DNA from 4 places in the Streptomyces sp. NPDC006798 genome. Region 3 is predicted to be linked to each of the others. Evidence: riboswitches for the same ligand, from Rfam matches in the RefSeq annotation. Region 3 holds a riboswitch; each other region holds the start of a gene.

Region 1 (5,446 bases), on a different contig from region 3:
TCCGCCCGAGGGCCTGTCCGCTGGCGGTCTGCGACTGCCATATCGGCTATGTCCATCTGGAGTCGCTGCCGCTGTACGACGTCTTCGCCGGTGGGGTGCTGGAACGGATTCCGGCGCCGGGGATCTCGCCATCCGGGACATAAACCCCGAAAACATGGCCCGATTTCCGGCCATGTTCCGATCATGGGCGGGATCTCCGGCGCCGCCGCTCCACCGAAGGATCTTCATATTCACCCCGCCTTCACGACAGAATCTTCACCGCGGCGGGTGACGGCTCAGGGCGCCGGGCGCCGAGAAGCACCGGCTGCAACGTGATGACCTGCGAAGACATGACCCAATGGCAGCCAACCGACCTCGGCGCCCTACTGCGAAGCCGACGGCCCGGGTAGTCATGGCCGCGGCGTCCTCGGGACATCCCCGGGGCCGCCCTCCACCACGATTCCCGGAGGTCGTTTCGTCATGTCCAGATTCACCCGACGCCAGGTCATCGGGGCCGCCGCGGGCGCAGCCGCGGGCACGGCACTGATCGGGGTCGCCACCGCGACCGCCGTCGGTTCCTCCGGCGGCCACACCACGCACGGCCCCGCGAAGGGACTCGACTCCTTCGACGAGGTCTTCCAGGGCCGCCGCATCCAGGGGCTGCCCGCCGAGGGACACGCCGCCAAGTCCCATGCCGCCCACGGCGGCTACCAGGTACTGATCGACGGCCGCGAACTCCACATCATGAAGCACGACAAGTACGGCTGGAGCAGCGCGGTCAACCACTACTCACGGTTCAAGACCCCGCTCGACGCCGCGCGGGGCGCGGTCGAGAGCCTCAAGGGCGCCCAGCTCGTTCCCTTCATGCCCACCGTCTGAGCCGGGGAGCCCGCGACATGACCGTACGCAAGAACCAGGCGAGCCTCACCACCGCCGAGAAGAAGAAGTTCACCGACGCCGTGCTGGAGGTGAAGCGAATAGGCGTCTACGACCAGTTCGTCGAGGCCCACCGGCTCCGCTTCGCCCTCGATATGAACACCAGCGTCTACGTGGGCCACTTCGGGGCGTCGTTCCTGCCCTGGCACCGCAAGTACCTGATCGACTTCGAGGCCGAGCTGAAGAAGGTCGACGCGACGGTGTCGATCCCCTACTGGGACTGGACGGTCGACAACACGCCCGCGTCGTCCCTCTGGGCCCCGGACTTCCTCGGCGGCACCGGCCGCGCCCTGGACGATCAGGTCATGGACGGCCCGTTCGCCTACTCCACGGGCAAGTGGAACATCACCGTCGGGGTCGATACCGGGGTGTTCCTCAAGCGCTCTCTCGCCAGCTGGGTCCCGACGCTGCCCACCGCGGCCCAGGTCGCCGACGCCCTGGCCCTGACCACCTACGACTCGGCGCCGTTCCGGGACGGTTCGAGCGGCTTCCGTGCCCGGCTGGAGGGCGCGGACGGCTACTACGCCATGCACAACCGGGTCCACCGGTGGGTCTGGGGCCACATGGAGACCGCCACGTCCCCCAACGACCCGGTGTTCTGGCTGCACCACGCCTATGTCGACAAGCTCTGGGCCGACTGGCACGCGCTCCACCCGGCCAGCGCCGAGTACCTGCCCAGCACCAGCACGACCGGCGCGGTGGCCCTGAACGAGAACATGGCCCCGTGGACCAACACCACACCGGCCAGTCTGCTGGACCACACCCAGTGGTACACCTACGCCTGACGGTCCCGGTGTGACCGGATGACCGGATGACCGCGTCCGAGGGCCCGCTCCCGGTACGGGCGGGCCCTCGGACCCGGCGTCACAGCGGCAGCAGATCGGGCCGCTTGGCCTCCACATGGTCGCCGGAGCTCTCGCCCCGCAGCCGCCGTCCGATCCACGGCGCCAGGTACTCGCGCGCCCACTGGATGTCGTCGCGCCGTACCTCCAGCGTGCCCCGCAGCGGAGTCGGCGGCCACGGCTGGTCGGGGTCGGCCGGGATGTCGAGCCCGAGCACCTGACCCGCCCGCAGGGCGACCCGGGTATGCCCCTCCGGCGACAGATGGAGCCGGTCGGGGTCCCAGGCCCGGCGGTCCTGTACGGACCGGAGCGACCACAGGTCCAGCACCGGGCAGTCGTAGCGGTCGGCGATGGCCCGGACATGGGCCGTATAGGTGGCGATCTTGCCGCGCAGATGGCGCAGTACCGGAATGTCACGGGTGTCGAAGCCGGTGGTGACCATGACGGTGCCGACGGCCCCGGTCAGTTCGGCGACGGCCCGCTCGAACCGCTCCGCCACGTCGTCCGGGTCGCTGCCCGGGCGGATGATGTCGTTGCCCCCGGCGCAGAACGACACCAGGTCCGGGGCGAGCGCCCGCGCCCTGGGCACCTGCTCCGCCACGATCTGGTCGAGGAGCCGGCCGCGTACGGCCAGATTGGCGTACCGGAAGGTGCCTTCCGGTACGCGGTCGGCGAGCAGTACCGCGAAGCGGTCCGCCCAGCCGACGTAGGTTCCATCGGGTCCCGGGTCCCCCACGCCCTCGGTGAAGCTGTCACCGATCGCCGCGTACGACCCGATCCCGCCGGTCATCACTGTGCTCGAATCGTCTCCCACGGCAACCATCCTCCCCTCCCGGATGTGACCTACGCGACCGTAGGGAGGGGTTGACGGGCCGTGATCTATCACACCGTGATCCCGCGACCGGCCGGGAATACACCGCGTCCCCCACGACAGGGGTGTCGTGGGGGACGCGAGTTCGGCGGGCTCGGCCCGCCCGACGGGCTCAGCAGGTCGAGCCGGGCCCGGCGCGCTCAGCGGGCTCAGAGGTCGACGCCGTGGCTCCGCAGATGGGCGACGGGGTCGATGTCGGAGCCGTAGCCCGGTCCGGTACGGACCTCCAGGTGCAGATGCGGGCCGCTGGAGTTGCCGGTCGAACCGGCGAGGCCGATCTGCTGTCCGCCGCTGACGGTCTGGCCGGCGGCGACGGAGAGGGAGGAGAGATGGGCGTACTGCGAGTAGGTGCCGTCGGTGTGCTGGATGACGACCTCGTTGCCGTACGCACCGGCCCAGCCGGCGGAGACGACGGTGCCGGGGCCGATGGACTTGATGCTGGTCCCGGTGGGCACCGCGAAGTCGACACCGGTGTGGTAGCCGCTGGACCACATGGCGCCGGAGGCGCGGTACGGGGTGCTGACGGCGCCGTCGACCGGGGCGGACCAGCCGCCCGTGGCCGGGGCGGACTCGGGGGCGGGCTCCGCGGCGGCGGGCTCGGCGGCCGGGGCCGGGGCGGCCTCCTTCGCCGGGGCGGGCTCGGCGGCGGGGGCCGGGGCGGCGGCCCGGGCGCCGTCGCGGGAGGCGCGGTCGGCCTTGCCGGTCTCCGCCTTCTTCTCGGCCTTCTTCTCGGCCTTCTTCTCGGCCTTCGCCGGCTTGTCGCCGGTCCCGGACTGCGGGCGCTCGGCGCCGCCGCCGTTCAGGGTGAGCTTCAGACCGGGGTGGATCAGGGACGGGTCGTCGCCGACGGCCGTACGGTTGTCGGCGTACAGCTGCTGCCAGCCGCCCTCGACGTCGCGCTCGAACGCGATCCCGGACAGATGGTCACCGGCGACGACGACATAGGTCGTGGCTCCGGTGGCGGCCTTCCCGGCGGCGGCCGGGGTCGCGGGGGCGGCCGGGGCGACGGCGGCCGTCACCGGGGCGGCGGGTTCGGCGGCGTGGGCGCCGGTGGCCCCGATCAGGGGCAGGGCGATGGCGGCTCCGCCGGTGCCGGCGGCGACGATGCCGCGTGTGATGACCGTCGTCCGGGGACGGCGGTGCTTACCCTTTCCGGGCATGGCGCGATTCCTCTCCGGCGCCTGCGAGGTGAGCTGTCGGGTTCGGGCTGGAGTTGCCCGGCCGCGCCCGTCGGGCACGGCTTCACCCCGAGCCGTCCGGTCGCCCGGATCGGCGTACTACCTGGGTCCCCCGCTCCTGCCACGTGGTTCGGGTGAAGGAAAGTCCGGGCGGCGGCAGGATTCGGCGGTCCGTCCGGAGTCCGGTGAACCTAAACCGGCCATGTCGTCAGGAACAAGCCAAGCGGTACGGGAGCGGCCGGGGTCGATCTTGCGGGAACCCCGGGGCCGGTCACCCTCCGTGGAGACCCCGGGGTCAACTCCCCAGCGCCGGGGGCGTCACGCCCGGCGCCCCCCGCCACACAACGTCACGATTGTGATCCTGCTCATGACGACCACCCATCTCCCCATGAGACAGGGCATGTTCGACCAAGCACCTATTGGGCATGAATACGGACAGAACCCTACGATCCTCTGATGGCTCGGCCGCTCTCCGGCCCCGCCCGGACACCGTGACGGCACCGCTCCGGCCCGGTCGGACAAGAAGATTGCCCGAGGGAACCGATGTCGTATCGTCGGGTTCACGCCACCGTCGGCGTCCGAGCCGACGGCAGTGACGCCACAGGGAGCCCTCAGTGACGCAGCAGGTGCCGCAGGTTCCGTCCACCGAGCCCGAGCTGGCCGGGGTCCGCAACTTCCGCGACGTCGGCGGCATGCCGACCCTCGACGGGCGGACGGTGCGCCACGGCCGCCTCTACCGCAGTGGCCATCTGGCCCATGCCACCGGGAGCGACACCGCCTTCCTCGCCGGTCTCGGCCTCCATACGATCTTCGACTTCCGCAACGCGGCCGATATCCGGATCGAGGGCCCGGACGTGACCCTGCCGGGGGTACGGAATCTCAATCTGCCGCTGAGCGACCCCGCCGACGGCGCCGAGTTCTGGCAGGTGGTCCACCGGGGCGATCTGCCCCAGCTGCGGTCCCTGCTGGCGGACGGCCGGGCGGCGGACCGGATGACGGAGTCGTACCGGACCCTGATCGCGGGCCGGACCGGCGAGCACGGCCGGGTACTGCGCACCCTGGCCGAGGACAGCGTCCCGGCCCTGATGCACTGCGCCGCGGGCAAGGACCGGGCGGGTCTCTCGATCGCGGTGACCCTGCTGGCGGTCGGGGTGGAGCGGGAGGCGATCGAGGCGGACTATCTGAAGTCCAACGATCCGCACCGCCGCTATCTGGTCCGGCGGGCCGACGACGCGCCCGCCGGGACGTCCGGCGAGGTGATGGAGCTGCTGAGCCCGCTGTTCGACGCGCGCCCGGCCTATCTGCGGGCCGCGTTCGACACCATCGACACGGCCTGGGGCGGAACCGAGGAGTATCTGTCCCGGGGTCTCGGCCTGACCCCGGAGACCCGGGACCGGCTGCGGGAGCGGCTGCTCACCTCGGTCTGACCAGCGGCGCCCCGACACCCGACGCCCCCGGCGCCTGACGGGCCCGGGGCGTATTCCCGACGGCTACTTCGCGCCGACCTCGAAGAGGAGATAGAGGAAGCCCGCGAAGACATGTCCGGCCACGAGATAGGCGAAGAGCCGGATCCAGATCCCCTTGGGGAACTTGCCCTCCTCCTTCCGCTCGCGGACGGGCCGGTCGGCGGGGACTGCCGT
Region 2 (5,446 bases), on a different contig from region 3:
GCGGCTCGTGGCCGCCGAGCCCTCGGACGCCCAGCACACCCCGTCGGCCACGGCTGCCACGGCTGCCACGGTGGACGGTTCCGCCGGGGCCCAGGTACGGCGCCGCCGTGACGAGCCGAGGTTTCCGGGCGGCCCCGCCGCCGATCCCGCCGGATCGCACCACGAGCGCCGGATCCGGAGCTTCCAGCCCCGGCGGAGCCGGGTGACCACCGGGCAGGGTGACGCGCTGCGACGGCTCTGGCCGGTCTGGGGCCTCGACATCGACGGCCGGGAGGTGCTCGATCTCGGTGCGATGTTCGACGGGCTGCCCGTCGTCCTGGAGATCGGCTTCGGCATGGGCGAGGCGACCGCGCGGATGGCCGCAGCCGACCCCGGGACCGGGATCCTGGCCGTGGACGTCCACACCCCCGGGCAGGGCAACCTCCTCGGCCTCGCCGAGCGGAACGGGCTGACCAACGTCCGGGTGGCCAACGGTGACGCGATCATCCTGCTGCGGGAGCAGCTGGCGCCCGGCGCGCTCGACGGAATGCGGGTGTACTTCCCCGACCCGTGGCCGAAGAAGCGGCACCACAAGCGGCGGCTGATCCAGCCCGAGTTCCTGACGCTGGCCGCGCGGGTGCTGAAGCCGGGGGCCGTACTGCACTGCGCGACGGACTGGGAGCCGTACGCGGAGCAGATGTTGGAGGTGCTCTCCGCGCACCCCGGCTTCGAGAACACCGCCGAGGACGGCGGCTTCGCGCCGAGGCCCGGCTTCCGGCCCCGTACCCGGTTCGAGGGACAGGGTCTGGACAAGGGCCACGTCGTCCGGGATCTCCTCTTCCGCCGGGTCTGACGGCACGGCCACGGCGGAGCGTCCTCCGGGCGGCACGGCCACGGGCGGTCCCGGACCGGGTGGAACGGCCCCGGGCGGTGGTGTCCGGCGCCGCCGGACGCCGTTCGAAAGGTCGCGGTCGGGGCGATTCGCGGTGGTGTATCGCGCGAACCGGCCAGGGATCACGGCGCCCCGTCGCCGGTTGTCACAGGGGATCGTTAGTGTCGACGGGTGTCCGAGCCGTCCGCATCCCGTCCCGTACCGCGTCCCTCGCCCCCTGAGGCCGGGGCGTCCCCACCCGATCCGGAACGCACCGGGTTGCCCGGGCCCCGGCCCGTACCACCGGAGGACGCGACCGGAACCCCGCCCCGGTCCCACCCGCACCAGCCGAATCCCGCCACCGACACCACCGAACCCATCAGCACCACCGACACCGCTGACACCACCCAGGCCACCTGGCCCACCGGCACCGCCCAGACCACCGGCCCGATGGGCACCGGCGGCTCCGGCGGCCCCGCCGTGCCCGCGTACGACGCCCGGCCGGTCTTCGACGCCATGCCGGAGCGCTCCCGCTGGCGCTACAAGCCGCGGGTCTCCCGGATCTGGCGCAGCAAGGCGATCCGGGCCGGGATACTGATCCTGCTGCTGGCCCTGTGCGCGCTGGTGATCCTGGCGATAGTCCGGGAGCAGACCGGTTCCGAGGGCTTCCTGGTCGGCCTCGGTCTCGCCACCCTGCCCGTGCCCCTTCTGCTGGCGGCCTTCCGCTGGCTGGGCCGGGTCGAGCCCCGGCCCTGGCGGAACCTCGCCTTCGCCTTCGCCTGGGGCGCCTTCGCCGCGGCACTGGTCTCGATCCTGGCCAACACCTTCGCGATCCAGTGGATCGCCACCGCCACCGCGGATCCGACGAGCGCCGACAATCTGGGCGCGACCCTGGTCGCCCCGGTGGTCGAGGAGACCGCCAAGGCCGCCGCGCTCTTCCTGCTCTTCTTCTTCCGGCGGCGGCACTTCACCGGTCTGGTCGACGGTGTGGTGTTCGCCGGTTTCACCGCGACCGGCTTCGCCTTCACCGAGAACATCCTCTATCTCGGGACGGCCTTCGACGAGGAGCAGTCGGCGGGCGGCTCGGGTATCGCCTCGGCGGCGGCGACGTTCTTCGTACGGGTCGTCATGTCGCCGTTCGCGCATCCCCTCTTCACCGTGCTCACCGGTCTCGGACTGGGCTTCGCGGCGATGGCGGCCCGACGGCACCGGCTGCGCCGGTTCGTCCTGCCCGTGCTGGGGCTGCTGCTGTCGATGGCGATGCACGCGCTCTGGAACGGTTCGGCGTCCTACCTCGGCCCGTTCGGCTTCTATCTGGTCTACGGGATGTTCATGGTCCCGGCCTTCGCGCTGCTGACCTGGCTGACGATCTGGTCCCGGCAGCGGGAGCTGCGGACGATCTCGGTGGCGCTGCCGCCGTACGCCGCGGCGGGCTGGCTGGCGCCCGCCGAACCCGCCGCGCTGTCGTCGATGCGGGCCAGGTCCGAAGCCCGGTCGTTCGCCCGCCGGGCCGGGGGGCCGACCGCCGCGCACGCGGTGTCGGAGTACGTACGGTTCGCGACGTCACTGGCCTTTCTGCGCGACCGGGCGTCGCGCGGGGCCGCCGACCCGGACTTCGTGGCGAGGGAGCAGGAGTTGCTGCACCACATGTGGAACCGGAAGGCGGTGGCGGGACCGGCGCTCACCTACGGCGCCCGGGCGGCGGGCGCGGTGCGGGTGCCGCCGCCGTACCGCGACTACGAGGGGTACAACCCGTACCGCGTCTGACCCGTACGGCGTTCCGCGCCCGAACCCGGCCGCCCCGAACCCGGCCGCCCCGGACATTCCGCCCCGGACATGCGGAAACCGGCAGCTCCGACGTCGGGGGGTGATGCGTCGGAACTGCCGGTGGTCCACGAGAGAAGCGGGCCGCGGGGGTTTGCCTAGACCGGAACGCCCTTGCTGCGCAGCCAGGCCAGGGGGTCGATCACCGAGCCGCCGGGCGTCCTGACCTCCAGGTGGAGGTGGTCGCCGGTGACATTGCCGGTGGCGCCGACCCGGCCGATCATGTCGCCCGCGGCGACCTTCTGGCCGACGCTGACGTTGATCGACGACTGGTGGGCGTACATCACCTCGGTGCCGTCGTTCAGTTGGAGGATGGTCTGGAGGCCGTACGCGCCCGCCATGCCGGCGGACTTGATGGTGCCCGCGCCGACGGCCTTGGTCGGGGTGCCCGCCGAGGCGGCGAAGTCGACACCGGTGTGCTGACCGGAGGACCACATCGAGCCGGACTGGCCGTAGACCGAGGTGATCCGGTAGTTGGAGGTAGGGGGCGAGAAGCTCTTCGCCAGCTTGGCGAGCCGCTCGGCCTCCGCCTTCTTCTTGGCTTCCTCGGCGGCCTTCTTCTTCGCCTCGTCCGCCTTCTTCTTGGCGTCGGTGGCGGCCTGCTTCGCGTCCTCGGCCGCCTGTTCGGCGGCGGCCTTCTCGGCGGCGGCGCGGCGCTCCGCGTCGGCGGTGGCCTGCTGCTGCTCGGCCTGCTGGAGGATCCGGGAGCGCAGGGCGTCACCGGCGGCCGCGTCGGCCTCCTCGGCCTGGGCACCGGGGGCGCCCATGGTGGCGAGGCCGACCGGGGCGGGGCCCTCCTCGTCGCCGCCGAGCCCGTCGGGCAGGGAGATGGTGATCGGGGCCTTGTCCTGCGCGGTGGCGATGCCGCCCGCGCCGACCGCGGCGATGACACCGACACCGAGGACGGTGGAGCTGCGGGCGAAGGCCCGGCGCTGCTGGCGCAGTACGCGGTGCTTGCCGCGGTTGGAACCGATGGTCTCGGCGCTCGGGTTCCACTCGTCGGTGGAACGCTCGGGACCGCCGTCCTCACGGAAGCCGGAGTGCGAGTACCCGGGCCCGGCGGGGGCTTGCGGGGCAGGGGTGTTGGACGCCACTGAGGCGTGCTCCTTTCCTTCCTTCTCGCCTACCGGGTTAGCTGACGGGTTCGGAGCAGGAAGGTCTCCTACGCGTGACTCCGCAGGCTGCGGAGTCACCCGATTCACCCCAAGAAGTGGTTCCCCGGTTCCCTTGCGGGATTCGGCGCATGAGCACGGAGCCGCCCTGACGGCGGCTGGGACGACCGCGCTGCGTTATCGAACGTTAATAGACACCGGGAATGTTTTCCAAGCTGTTCCTGATGATCGTTAAACCCATCTGGTGGATCAACCGGGACAGAAGCTCGCCAAATCGGGCGAGCCGACCGGCAAAACGGGTCCCTGACGCCCCGTCGGGGCGCTCGCGGCCACTGACGGACCGTCAATTGATATATGCAGAGCGACGACTCGGTTACTCTCGGTCGATAAATGGGCTGTGCAATGGCACATAGGCGCCGACACCCGGCGAAGGGTTGGTCAAGTCTTTATCCAAGAGCCCGGAGCGCCGCCTGTCCCGGCGCCGGACGGACCCTCGGCGGGGTTCGGCCACCGGGGCCGGAAGCCGGCCTACGGGATCCGGAGATCAGCCGTCCTCGGGGGTCCCGGGGGTCGGGGATCCGGAGGCCGCGGACCCGGAAGCCCCAGATCCGGAGGCCGGGGTATCGGAAGCCGGGGCATCCGCAGACGGGGTATCGGAAGCCGGAGTACCGGAGACCGCACGCCCGGAGAACTCAGGTCCCGTGACCAAGGGCCCCGTGACCGCCAGCAGCGCCATGTCGTCCGTGGATCCGCCGCCCGTGTGCCGTCGTACGTCGTCGACCAGCGCGTCCAGCAGCTCCCCCGGCCCCGGGAACACCCGGCCCCCGAGCCGCTCCCCCGGGTCGTAGAAGGCCCCCGCCGGGTTCCGCGCCTCGGAGAGCCCGTCCGTGTACAGCAGCAGGGTCGAGCCGGCCGGCATCGGATGGGTCTCGGTCCGCCCCGGCCACTCCCCCAGCTCCCGCATCCCCAGCGGCAGGGCCGCGTCGTCCGGCGGCAGGAACCGGGCCCGGCCGTCGCCCCGCAGCAGCAGCGGTTCGGGGTGCCCCCGGTTGAGCAGCCGTACGACCCCGGCCCCGTGCGGGATCTCCGCGATCACGGCAGTCGCGAAGCCCTCGTAGCGGGCCGTGTTCTCCTCGGTGTCGCCGCCCCTGCGCAGCCCCTCCCGGACCAGGGCCTGCTCCAGCCGGGCGGCGACCTCCTCCAGCGTCGGCTCCCGTTCGGCCGCCTCGCGGAAGGCGCCGATCAGGACGGCCACGGCCTCGACCGCGCCCAGGCCCTTGCCCCGGACGTCGCCGACCACCAGCCGCACCCCGTGCCGGGTCTCCTGGACGGCGAAGAGGTCGCCGCCGATGAAGGCGTCGGCGAGGGCGGCCTCGTACCGGGCGGCGACCCGTAGCCCGCCGATCTCCTCGGCGGGTGTGGGCAGCACGGCGCGCTGCGCGGTCTCGGCGATCACCCGGGCGGAGGCGAGCCGCTGCTGGCTCCGGGTGATGACCCGGTTGATGAAGAGGGCCAGCGCCGAGACGGTGATCACGGTGGTCAGCTCGGTATACGCCTGGGTCTCGTCGAGCAGGCTGTTGTAGAAGTCGAGGGCCAGTTCGGTCAGTACGGCGAAGATCCCGGTCGCCAGGGTGACGGAGAAGGAGAAGAAGGGCGCGGC
Region 3 (5,446 bases):
GAGTTCGCCACCGATCCGTACCCCGCCTACGCCTGGCTCCGGGAGCACGCGCCCGTACGGCGGACGACCCTGCCCAGCGGGGTCGAGGCATGGCTCGTGACCCGGTACGCGGACGCCCGGCTGGCGCTCGCCGATCCGCGGCTGTCGAAGAATCCGGCGCATCACGACGAGCCCGCCCACGCCCGGGGGAAGACCGGGATCCCGGGGGAGCGCAGCGCCGGTCTGATGACGCATCTGCTGAATATCGATCCGCCGGACCACACCCGGCTGCGCCGGCTGGTGGCGAAGGCGTTCACGCCGCGCCGGGTGGCCGCCTTCGAGCCCCGGGTGCGGGAGCTGACCGACCGGCTGATCGACGGGTTCGCGGAGCGGGGGAGCGCCGATCTGATCCACGAGTTCGCCTTTCCGCTCCCTATTTACGCGATCTGCGATCTGCTGGGGGTGCCCGCCGAGGATCAGGACGATCTGCGGGACTGGGCGGGGATGATGATCCGTCACGGCGGCGGGCCGCGCGGCGGGGTGGCGCGGGCGGTGAAGCGGATCCGGGGCTATCTGGCGGAGCTGATCCACCGCAAGCGGGAGAACCTCGGCGCGGAGGACGCGGACGATCTGATCTCGGGGCTGATCCGGGCCAGCGACCACGGTGAGCACCTCACCGAGAACGAGGTCGTCGCGATGTGTTTCGTACTCCTGTTCGCTGGTTTTGAGACGACCATCAATCTGGTGGGTAACGGGCTCTATGCCCTGATGTGCCATCCGGAGCAGCGCGCCCGGCTCCAGGAGTCGCTGGCGGCGGGGGAGACGGCGCTGCTGGAGACGGGGATCGAGGAGCTGCTGCGGTACGACGGCCCGGTGGAGATGGCGACCTGGCGGTACGCGACCGAGGAGCTGACGATCGGGGGCGTACGGGTGGCCGAGGGCGACCCGGTTCTGGTGGTGCTCGCGGCGGCGGACCGGGACCCGGAGCGGTTCGACGGGCCGGACATTCTGGACCTGGCGCGGCGTGACAATCAGCACCTCGGATACGGGCACGGCATCCATTACTGTCTCGGCGCGCCGCTCGCCCGGCTGGAGGGCAGGACCGCGATCGCGACGCTGCTGACGCGCCTTCCCGACCTGCGACTGGCGGTGGATCATGGCGATTTGCGGTGGCGCGGGGGCCTGATCATGCGTGGACTGCGCACCCTTCCGGTGGAGTTCACTCCGGCCGGAACTGACAGGGCGTCAAGAATGTGATGTTCGCGTGATCTCCGCTGCATCGACTTGTGACAGACGTTCGAGTGCGGCTACCTTCACCCCCGTTCCAGCCCTCAGCGGAAAGGCTCAGCGCATGCTCTCCGGGAATGGTCGACATCGCCGTCCTCGACAGGCCCCGGCCCTGGTCGTCGCAGCGGGGGTGACCGGGTCCGCGATCGCGATCCCGCTCCTCGGCGCGACCTCGGCGTCCGCCGCGGACTCCGCGGTCTGGGACCGGGTCGCCGAGTGCGAGAGCGCCGGGCAGTGGAGCGCCAACACGGGCAACGGCTACTACGGCGGTCTCCAGTTCTCCCAGGAGACCTGGGAATCCTTCGGTGGTTCGCAGTACGCCGACCGGCCCGATCTGGCGAGCCGCTCCCAGCAGATAGCCGTGGCCGAGAAGGTGCTCGCGGCCCAGGGCGCCAAGGCGTGGCCGTCCTGCGGTGCCAACGCCGGGCTCGGGGCGGGCGCCTCGACCGGGATCGACCCGGGCGCCGACCCGGTGCCGAGCGGCCCGGCCGCGAAGCGCGCCGCGGACGCGGCCAAGGAGACCGCTCCGGCCGAGCCGCGTGGCGCGGGCGGCAGGGACGCCGGTGCGGCGGCGCCCAAGGCGGACGCGGCACAGAAGAAGGAGGCGCCCGGCAAGTCCGCCGAGGCCCCCGGGACCGGCAAGCACCGCGGTACGCCCGCGACGGAGCCTGGCACGGCGGGCGGCGGCGCTCCGAAGGCCGGTGCCGACGCGGGTGCGGACGCCGGCGCGGGAGCCCGTACCGACGCGGCGGCCCCGGACACCTCCGCCGTGGACGCCATCGACCCGTCCCGGATGTCCGGCCCCGACCGGACGTCCCGCGGTGACACCCCGGGCCGGGCCGACGCCCGGAACCAGGGCGACCCGGGCGGTGCGGGCGGATCCGGTGCGAAGGCCCCCGCGAACGGGACCACCGCGACGGACAGTAAGGACACCGCGGGCGAAACCGCCCCGGCGTCCGGTAGCTACACGGTGCGCACCGGCGACAATCTCTGGGCCATCGCGGAGGCGAAGGACGTCCCCGGCGGCTGGCCGGCGCTCTACGAGGCCAACCAGAAGGTGGTCGGAGCTGATCCCGACCTCATCCTGCCTGGCCAGAGCCTTGATCTTCAGCCGAAGTAGCCTGCGTACCGGCGAAACTGACGTAGTGATTCGTCGGTAAATGTCCGGTTTCGCGTAAGTGAGACATGAGTCTCTTTGCCCGGACCGCCGCCCCGGCCCTTCCGGAATTGCCTATTCCGCGCGCCACCTGCGGAAACGCAAGTTACCGGAGGGGCGGGATGGGCGATTTGACCACGATGTTCCGTCTTTGAAGAACCGGGACGGCTGTGGCTACGGTCTGGACCGCTCGCCAAAGCGGGCACCACTGACCGTCACGCCGAAATCCTGCCGTCGGTCGGGGGGAACAGTCGTCGCGACAGCGCCGAAGGCAGGAGCGGGGGACCCAGGTTCGTGCCGGTCCGCCCACCGTCCGTGAGGACGGCGGGACCCGGCTAGGGGTGAAGCCGTACGACCCGAGGGTCGTCCGGCCGGGCAACTCACTGCGCCCGAACCCGACAGCTCACCTCGTAGGCGTCGGTGAGGAGATCCGCCATGCTGTTCGCCACCAAGGGCAAGCACCGCCGTCCGTCCAAGGCCGCCAAGTTCGCCGCCTTCGCCGGGATCACCGGTGCCGCCATCGCCGCCCCGCTGATGGGCGCCACCTCCGCCTCCGCCGCCACCGCCGCCGAGTGGGACAAGGTCGCCCAGTGCGAGTCCGGCGGCAACTGGTCCATCAACACCGGCAACGGCTACTACGGCGGACTCCAGTTCTCCCCGTCGACGTGGGCCGCCTTCGGTGGCACCAAGTACGCGTCCAACGCGCACCTGGCCTCCAAGGCCCAGCAGATCGAGATAGCCGAGAAGGTCCTCGCGGGCCAGGGCAAGGGCGCCTGGCCGTCCTGCGGCGTCGGCCTCTCCAACACCCCGTACGGCGGCGGCGCGGCCGAGCAGGCCCCCGCCCAGCCGAAGCAGGAGCAGCCCAAGAAGCAGGCCGCGCCCAAGGCCGCGCCGAAGGAGCAGAAGCGGGCCGAGGCCCCGACCACCCGCTCCGAGCGCGCCGAGGCCCCGGCCCAGAAGCAGGCGCCGAAGAAGTCCCAGGGTCCCGCCAAGGGCTTCCTGAAGGGCGACGGCACGTACGAGGTCAAGGCCGGCGACACGCTGAGCAAGATCGCCGAGGCCGAGCAGGTCAAGGGTGGCTGGCAGCAGCTCTTCGAGCTGAACGAGGACATCGTCGACGACGCCGACGTGATCTTCCCGGGCCAGCTGCTCCACCTGAGCTGACCCCGGACGGGCCCCGGGCCGCCGCCGTCCCCGCGGCGGCCCTCCCCCCACAGGTCCGTCCCCCCGGCCGTCCTCGCGCGGAATCCCCTCACGGGCCCCGGCACGGAGACGGCCACCACCCCGGGCCGGCGCGACTCCCCCGTACGCGCCGGTCCGGGGTTTCCCGTATCACCCCCGGACCGCCCCCGCGCCGGCCCCGCCCCACGGCCCCGGACGGCGGCCCCGCCGGCCCTTCCGTACACCCGTCTGAGCGGACGAGAGCGCAGGTGAGAGCCGCTACCGGCGGGTAGCGGCACGGCCTTCGCCGGTCACCGCGATTCTTCGTACTCTTTTTCGTCCCAGGGGGCGGGCATCGGCGGGACGGCGCCCCCCGTCCGGTTAGGCTCGTGACCACAAGGGCCGAAACAAACCCGCATCCCACGCGTCACATCCCAGAAGGAGATGCTCGTGCCGTCCATCGACGTCGTCGTAGCCCGGGAAATCCTCGACTCCCGGGGCAACCCCACGGTCGAGGTCGAGGTGGGCCTCGACGACGGCAGCACCGGCCGTGCTGCCGTGCCCTCCGGTGCCTCCACCGGTGCCTTCGAGGCCATTGAGCTCCGCGACGGGGACCCCAACCGCTACCTGGGCAAGGGTGTCGAGAAGGCCGTCCTGGCCGTCATCGAGCAGATCGGCCCGGAGCTGGTCGGCTACGACGCCACCGAGCAGCGCCTGATCGACCAGGCCATGTTCGACCTGGACGCCACCGACAACAAGGGCTCCCTCGGCGCCAACGCCATCCTCGGCGTCTCCCTCGCCGTGGCGCACGCCGCCTCCGAGGCGTCCGACCTGCCGCTCTTCCGCTACCTCGGCGGCCCGAACGCGCACCTGCTGCCCGTCCCGATGATGAACATCCTCAACGGCGGATCCCACGCGGACTCCAATGTCGACATCCAGGAGTTCATGATCGCGCCGATCGGCGCCGAGTCCTTCTCCGAGGCCCTGCGCTGGGGCACCGAGGTCTACCACACCCTCAAGAAGGTGCTGAAGGGCCGCGGCCTCTCCACCGGCCTCGGCGACGAGGGCGGCTTCGCGCCGAACCTCGGCTCCAACCGCGAGGCGCTCGACCTCATCCTCGAAGCGATCAAGGAGGCCGGTTACACCCCCGGCCGCGACATCGCGCTGGCGCTCGACGTCGCCGCCTCCGAGTTCTACAAGGACGGCGTCTACGAGTTCGAGGGCAAGTCCCGGACCGCCGCCGAGATGACCGAGTACTACGCCGAGCTGGTCGAGGCGTACCCGCTGGTCTCCATCGAGGACCCGCTGTTCGAGGACGACTGGGACGGCTGGAACACCATCACCGCGAAGCTCGGCACCAAGGTGCAGCTCGTCGGCGACGACCTGTTCGTCACCAACCCCGAGCGGCTGGCCCGCGGCATCGAGGAGAACTCGGCCAACGCCCTGCTGGTCAAGGTCAACCAGATCGGGTCCCTCACCGAGACCCTCGACGCGGTCGAGCTGGCCCAGCGCAACGGCTTCAAGTGCATGATGTCGCACCGCTCCGGCGAGACCGAGGACGTCACCATCGCCGACCTGGCCGTCGCCACCAACTGCGGCCAGATCAAGACCGGCGCCCCGGCCCGCTCCGAGCGCGTCGCCAAGTACAACCAGCTCCTCCGGATCGAGGAGATCCTGGACGACGCGGCCGTCTACGCGGGCCGCAGCGCGTTCCCCCGCTTCAAGGGCTGACACCCGGGGGCAGCGGCAGGAGCCGATGCCCCCCGACGGCTGACCGGCACCCCGGCAGCCCGTCGTACGTCACGTCCCCGGCCGCGGTCCCGTACCGTGTCCGGGGACGTACGCGTGTCGGCACCGAGCAGG
Region 4 (5,446 bases), on a different contig from region 3:
GGTACCGGCGGCGTCCCCGGCCCCGGACGGCGCGTGCGCGTGGGCGCCGCCGCAGCCCCCGGCGGCCGCCCGGTGCGGCGGCAGTGTCGTCGTCCCGGCGCCCTCCACCTCGAAGCCCGCGTCGGCGATCATCTCCAGATCGGCCCGGCCCGCCTGCCCCTCGCTCGTCAGGTAGTCGCCGAGGAAGACCGAGTTGGCCGGATGGAGCGCGAGCGGCTGCAGGGTGCGCAGATGGATCTCCCGGCCCGCGCCGAGCCGTACCTCCACATCGGGGCAGACGAACCGGACCATCGCCAGGATCCGCAGACAGCGCTGCGGCGACAGATGCCAGTCCTTCGCCAGCGGAGTGCCCTCGAAGGGGATCAGGAAGTTCACCGGAACGGAGTCCGGATCCAGCGCCCGCAGGGCGAAGACCACACCGACCAGGTCCTCGTCCGTCTCGCCCATCCCGGCGATCAGCCCCGAGCAGGGGGAGAGCCCGGCCGTCCGGGCCCGCCCGACGGTGTCCACCCGGTCCGCGTAGGTATGGGTGGTGGTGATGCCCGCGTAAGTCGCCTCGGAGGTGTTCAGATTGTGGTTGTACGCATCGGCGCCCGCCGCCCGCAGCCGCTCCGCCTGCCCGTCGGAGAGCAGCCCGAGACAGGCGCAGACCTCGACGTCCTCGTTCCGTTCCTTGATCGTCTCGATGGTGCGGGAGACCCGCTCCACATCGCGGTCCGTCGGGCCCCGGCCGCTCGCCACCAGGCAGACCCGCTTGGCGCCGCCCGCGACCCCCGCGGCGGCCGCGTCGGACGCCTCCTCCGGCTTGAGCCAGGTGTACTTGAGAATGCCCGCGGTCGACCCCAGCCGCTGCGAGCAGTACGAGCAGTCCTCGGGACAGAGCCCCGACTTGAGATTGACGAGATAGTTGAGTTTCACCCGCCGCCCGAACCACTGACGGCGCACCCGGCCCGCCGCGGCCACCACATCGAGTACGTCGTCGTCGGAGGTCGCCAGAACCGCCAGCGCCTCGTCCCGGGTCGGCGGCTCGCGCCGCAGCCCCTTCTCCACCAGCCTGTCGAGAAGCTCCATGGCGCCGATCCTGGCGTACCTGACTCCCCCCGGGAAAGTCGGAATCTCACAACAGACCGCCGACGAAGTGTGTGTATGACCACATGTAGAGCCGGGGCGCGCCCGGTTAGCCTCTGTGAGCTGCCTACAAAAGGAAGCAGTCGACGACGGACGCCCGAACAGCGCCGCCCGGCGGCCACGACCGCCCGGCGGCGGAACCCACGGGAACGAGCGGGGGAGCGCGACAGATGCCCGATGACCCCTTCGACTGGCTCGACGAGGAGGCCGCGCGCCGGGAGCGCGCCGGGCTCGTCCGCGCGCTCCGGCCGCGCCCCGCCGACCCGGAGACGCTCGATCTCGCGGGCAACGACTATCTGGGCCTCACCCGGCATCCCGAGGTGGTGGCCGCCGCTGCCGCCGCCGCGCACCGCTGGGGCGCGGGCGCCACCGGCTCGCGGCTGGTCACCGGAAGCACCACCGCGCACGCCGCCCTGGAACGCGAACTCGCCGCGTTCTGCGGCTTCGAGGCCGCCCTCGTACTGGCCTCCGGCTACGCCGCCAATCTGGCCGCCGTCACGGCGCTCGGCGGACCGGGTTCGCTGATCGTCTCGGACGCCGCCAACCACGCCTCGATCGTCGACGGCTGCCGACTCGCCAGGGCGGAGACCGAGATCGCCGCCCATGGCGACCCCACGGCCGTACGGAAGATCCTCGACGCCCATCCCGGCTACCGGGCGCTGGTCGTCACGGACGCGGTCTTCTCCGTCGACGGCGACGCGGCACCGCTGGCCGAACTCGCCGCGATCACCGCCGGGCGCGGCGCGGCGCTGCTGGTGGACGACGCGCACGGGCTCGGCGTCCTCGGTCCTGGCGGGCGCGGTACGCCGTACGCCGCCGGGATCGCCGGACACCCGGGCGTGGTGGCGACCGTGACGCTCTCCAAGTCCCTGGGCAGCCAGGGCGGCGCGGTGCTCGGCCCGGCCCGGGTCATCGCCCATCTGGTCAACACCGCGCGGACGTTCATCTTCGACACCGGGCTCGCCCCGGCGGCCGTGGGCGCGGCCCGGGCGTCGCTGCGGCTGCTGGAACGGGAGCCGGGCCGCGCCGACCGGGTCCGCGCGGTCGCCGCCGAGCTGTACGCCCGGCTCACCGGCGCGGGGCTGACCGCCGCGCGGCCCGACGCGGCGGTGGTGTCGGTACGGGCCCCCTCGCCCGCGGCAGCCGTCCGCTGGGCCGCCGACTGCCGGACGGCGGGGCTCCAGGTCGGGTGCTTCCGGCCCCCGTCGGTACCGGACGGGGTCTCCCGGATCCGGCTGACCGCCCGGGCCGATCTGACGGACGGGCAGATCGCCGCCGCGGTCGCCACGGTGATCGCCACCGCTCCGCCCGAGGCGCTGCCCCCGGGCCGGACACCCGTCCGGGCGGCTCCGGAGAGCTGAACGGCGGACCGAGGCCGGACATTTGCGTATGGGTATGGCCAAAAACGGTCTTGCGTAGCAGAGTTCACCGCTTCGGGCGACAGTTGTCCACAGATCTTGGCGGATCGTGCCTGCGGCGGCAGGATGAGGGGCAGTCCGACGCTCGGCGCCCCGCCGAAGCCGTCCGCGCGGCCCCGCCCCGGGCCGCCGGGAGCCGGGGGACCGGGACGTCGGAGGCGCGGCCGAGGCACGGCCGCGGCTGGGAAGGGACGGCGTCGCCATGGCGGATCTGCTGGAGAGTTCGATCACTCTGCCGAGCGACCCCGGGTCGGTGTCCGTGGCACGCGGACATGTCACCGATGTCGTCACCGAGTGGGGACTGCCGCCCGGCGGGGACATGGCCGACACCATCCGGCTGATCGTCTCCGAACTGACGACCAACGCGGTCCAGCACACCTTCGGCCAGTCGCCCACCTTCACCGTCGATCTGCTGCTGGAGCGCGACGAGGAGCTGAGGATCGGCGTGACGGACAGCCATCCGCGCCGGCCGCAGCGGCTGCCCGCCGCCGTCCGGCAGGACAACGGGCGGGGGATGGTCATCGTCCGCAGCCTCACCGCGCACAGCGGCGGGCGGCTGACGGTCACACCGACCCCGGACGGCGGCAAGACCGTCTGGGTCGCCCTGCCGTGGGCCCCGACGGCCCGGGACGGGGCCGTCCGGTATCAGGACCGGGGCCGGGCCCGCGGGCCCGGTGAGCCGTAGGGCACCGGCTCGCCACGGTACGGGCGGCGCGCCCCGGGGCCGCCCGGACACGCGGCGGCCCCGGAGAGGATCCCCCCCCCGGGGCCGCTACGCGACTCAGCTCCGCCGGAGCGTCACTTGACGCGTCCGTACGACACGCTCTTGGTCCAGATCTTGTCCAGCTTCACCCAGGAACCCCGCTTGGGCGAGTGCCAGATCTTCCCCTTCCCGGCATATATCCCGACGTGGTAGACACCGCCGCTGCCGTGGAAGAAGACCAGGTCTCCGGCCTGGCGCGACTTCACGGAGATCTTGCGGGTCTTGTTGTACTGCTGCTGCGCGGTCCGCGGGAGCTTCTTCCCCGCCTGCTTGTACGAGTAGACCGTCAGCCCCGAGCAGTCGAAGCGGGACGGGCCCGCCGCGCCGTACTTGTACGGTGCCCCCTTCTTGGACGCGGCGACCTTCAAAGCCTTGCCCGCGTGCGCCGTGGCGGCGGCCTGCGCCTCCGGCGTGCCGCCCGGTACGACCATCGAGGCACCGAGCGCCGCGATCGTCAGGGCGGACACGGTGCCCGCCCGGCCGAGCAGGGACGGGACGTTCATCTGCGCACTCATGCGCAACCCTTCGTCAGCCGCCTGTGAAGGATGACCTGTCGGGTTCGGGCGGACGAAGGTGCCCGGCCGCTGGCGCGGCTTCACCCCGAGGGACTTCCGGATCGATCGCTCCGGCCGTCCCGTACTGCCTGGGTCCTCCACTCCTGCCGAATGCACTTCTGTCGACCAGTCATCCGGGACAGCGGCAGGACTCGGCGTCCGCCCGGACCGCCCCGCCGAGGTGACGGGGGCTTGTCGTCCCACGGATCTTGACCCATCAAGTGCCGGATTTCGAAGCCAAAACGGCGATATGTGAGTTTCGCCACGAATGCGCCGTTCGTATGAATCGGACCGGCGCGGCGCGTCTCCGTGGACACCCGAAGGGCCGCTCACCAGGCCGGGGATAGGACTTTCCGGTAGAGGGATCGTCGGTCCGGCGCAACTCGACCGTAGTCGTTACCCGCGGTTCGACTCCACCGATCGAGGGAGGAGTTATCCCACTCGAACGGCGGTTGACGGACGGTCGACGGGGCGTCAGCGCGACGGCGGTTTCGGGATCGTGACCCGGAATGTCCGCCTTTCGCCGTCGAGTACGCGCAGGGCGTCCGCGAGAGTCGCGGTATGCAACTCGCTCTCTCCCCGGTGATGCATCAGCGTCAGGGCGTCCCGGAGCTCGATCGCCCGCGCCACCAGGGCCTGGGCGGCCCGCAGGGCGCCGTAGGTCTGTTCCGAGCGGGCCGGATTGATCCGGCCCACCAGATCGGCGACGGCGAGATAGGCGTCGAGCAACTCCCCCTCGGCGCGGGTGAGCGCGGGCAGCGGCGGAAGCTCGGGGCGAGGTACGGAAGGGGTCATCGCGAGCCGCCGGGCCGAGAGCTCTTCCGGCTGTCGATCACATGGTCCACCAGGCCGTACTCCTTCGCGCCCGCCGCGTCCAGGAAGAGATCGCGCTCCAGATCGGCCGTGATCCCCGGCTCGGTCCGGCCGGTGTGCCGGGCCAGCAGCTCCGTCGTCAGGGCCCGTTGGCGCAGCAGCTCCCGTGCCTCGATCTCCAGATCGGACGGCATACCCCGCATCGGCTCGTCGAGGGCGGGCTGCCGCAGCACGATCCGCGCGCCCGGCAGCGCCATCCGCTTCCCCGGCGCCCCGGCCGCGAGCAACAGGGCGGCCGCCGCGGCGACCTGGCCGATACAGGTCGTCTCCACATCGCAGGTGATCACCTGCATCGTGTCGTAGACCGCCAGCGCCGCACTGAGCGAGCCGCCGGGGGAGTTGAGATAGAGAGCGATGTCCCGGTCCGGGTCGGCGTGTTCGAGATGGAGGAACTGGGCGATCGCGTCATTGGCCGCCGTGTCGTCCACCGGGGTGCCGATGAAGATGATCCGCTCCTCCAGCAGCTTGCTGTACGGATCCATGGTCCGGACGCCCCGGCCGGTCCGCTCGGTGAGCTGGGGAAGGACATAGCGGGCGGCGGGACGGCTGGTCATGGCGTACCTCGTTCCTCGGGTCCTGTCGTCTGTAAAAAATGTACAGGACGTACAGTTCATCGGGAGGGTGTCGACCGGGAATCACCGAACGAATCCCCTGGTCGGGGCGGCGATTTCGCCCTCGGCGAGCGGGGGCGGGCGGCCGGCGTGGCGTAC

The links. A riboswitch is a leader RNA that binds a small molecule or an ion and turns the genes downstream of it on or off. The one in region 3 is predicted to bind cyclic di-AMP.
Region 1: another riboswitch for cyclic di-AMP. It lies ahead of ABZ714_RS09730 (LysM peptidoglycan-binding domain-containing M23 family metallopeptidase); the one in region 3 lies ahead of ABZ714_RS16145 (transglycosylase family protein).
Region 2: another riboswitch for cyclic di-AMP. It lies ahead of ABZ714_RS31920 (M23 family metallopeptidase); the one in region 3 lies ahead of ABZ714_RS16145 (transglycosylase family protein).
Region 4: another riboswitch for cyclic di-AMP. It lies ahead of ABZ714_RS17460 (C40 family peptidase); the one in region 3 lies ahead of ABZ714_RS16145 (transglycosylase family protein).

Annotation. Positions count from the first base shown of each region.
Region 1 covers NZ_JBEYIS010000011.1:8,085-13,530, forward strand. Annotated here, with positions in the region: gene ABZ714_RS09710 (STM4011 family radical SAM protein) at 1-143, shown strand, start outside; gene ABZ714_RS09715 (tyrosinase cofactor) at 460-858, shown strand; gene ABZ714_RS09720 (tyrosinase family protein) at 876-1,700, shown strand; gene ABZ714_RS09725 (SGNH/GDSL hydrolase family protein) at 1,780-2,580, opposite strand; gene ABZ714_RS09730 (LysM peptidoglycan-binding domain-containing M23 family metallopeptidase) at 2,778-3,788, opposite strand; cyclic di-AMP (ydaO/yuaA leader) riboswitch at 3,794-3,953, opposite strand; gene ABZ714_RS09735 (tyrosine-protein phosphatase) at 4,421-5,233, shown strand; gene ABZ714_RS09740 (DUF6126 family protein) at 5,297-5,446, opposite strand, start outside.
Region 2 covers NZ_JBEYIS010000074.1:21,192-26,637, forward strand. Annotated here, with positions in the region: gene trmB (tRNA (guanosine(46)-N7)-methyltransferase TrmB) at 71-832, shown strand; gene ABZ714_RS31915 (PrsW family intramembrane metalloprotease) at 1,301-2,617, shown strand; gene ABZ714_RS31920 (M23 family metallopeptidase) at 2,773-3,768, opposite strand; cyclic di-AMP (ydaO/yuaA leader) riboswitch at 3,780-3,926, opposite strand; gene ABZ714_RS31925 (PP2C family protein-serine/threonine phosphatase) at 4,331-5,446, opposite strand, start outside.
Region 3 covers NZ_JBEYIS010000020.1:81,038-86,483, reverse strand. Annotated here, with positions in the region: gene ABZ714_RS16155 (cytochrome P450) at 1-1,236, shown strand, start outside; gene ABZ714_RS16150 (transglycosylase family protein) at 1,397-2,386, shown strand; cyclic di-AMP (ydaO/yuaA leader) riboswitch at 2,676-2,854, shown strand; gene ABZ714_RS16145 (transglycosylase family protein) at 2,858-3,586, shown strand; gene eno (phosphopyruvate hydratase) at 4,034-5,314, shown strand.
Region 4 covers NZ_JBEYIS010000022.1:110,246-115,691, forward strand. Annotated here, with positions in the region: gene bioB (biotin synthase BioB) at 1-1,071, opposite strand, end outside; gene ABZ714_RS17450 (8-amino-7-oxononanoate synthase) at 1,299-2,489, shown strand; gene ABZ714_RS17455 (ATP-binding protein) at 2,749-3,231, shown strand; gene ABZ714_RS17460 (C40 family peptidase) at 3,345-3,824, opposite strand; cyclic di-AMP (ydaO/yuaA leader) riboswitch at 3,828-3,989, opposite strand; gene ABZ714_RS17465 (hypothetical protein) at 4,338-4,658, opposite strand; gene ABZ714_RS17470 (ATP-dependent Clp protease proteolytic subunit) at 4,655-5,290, opposite strand.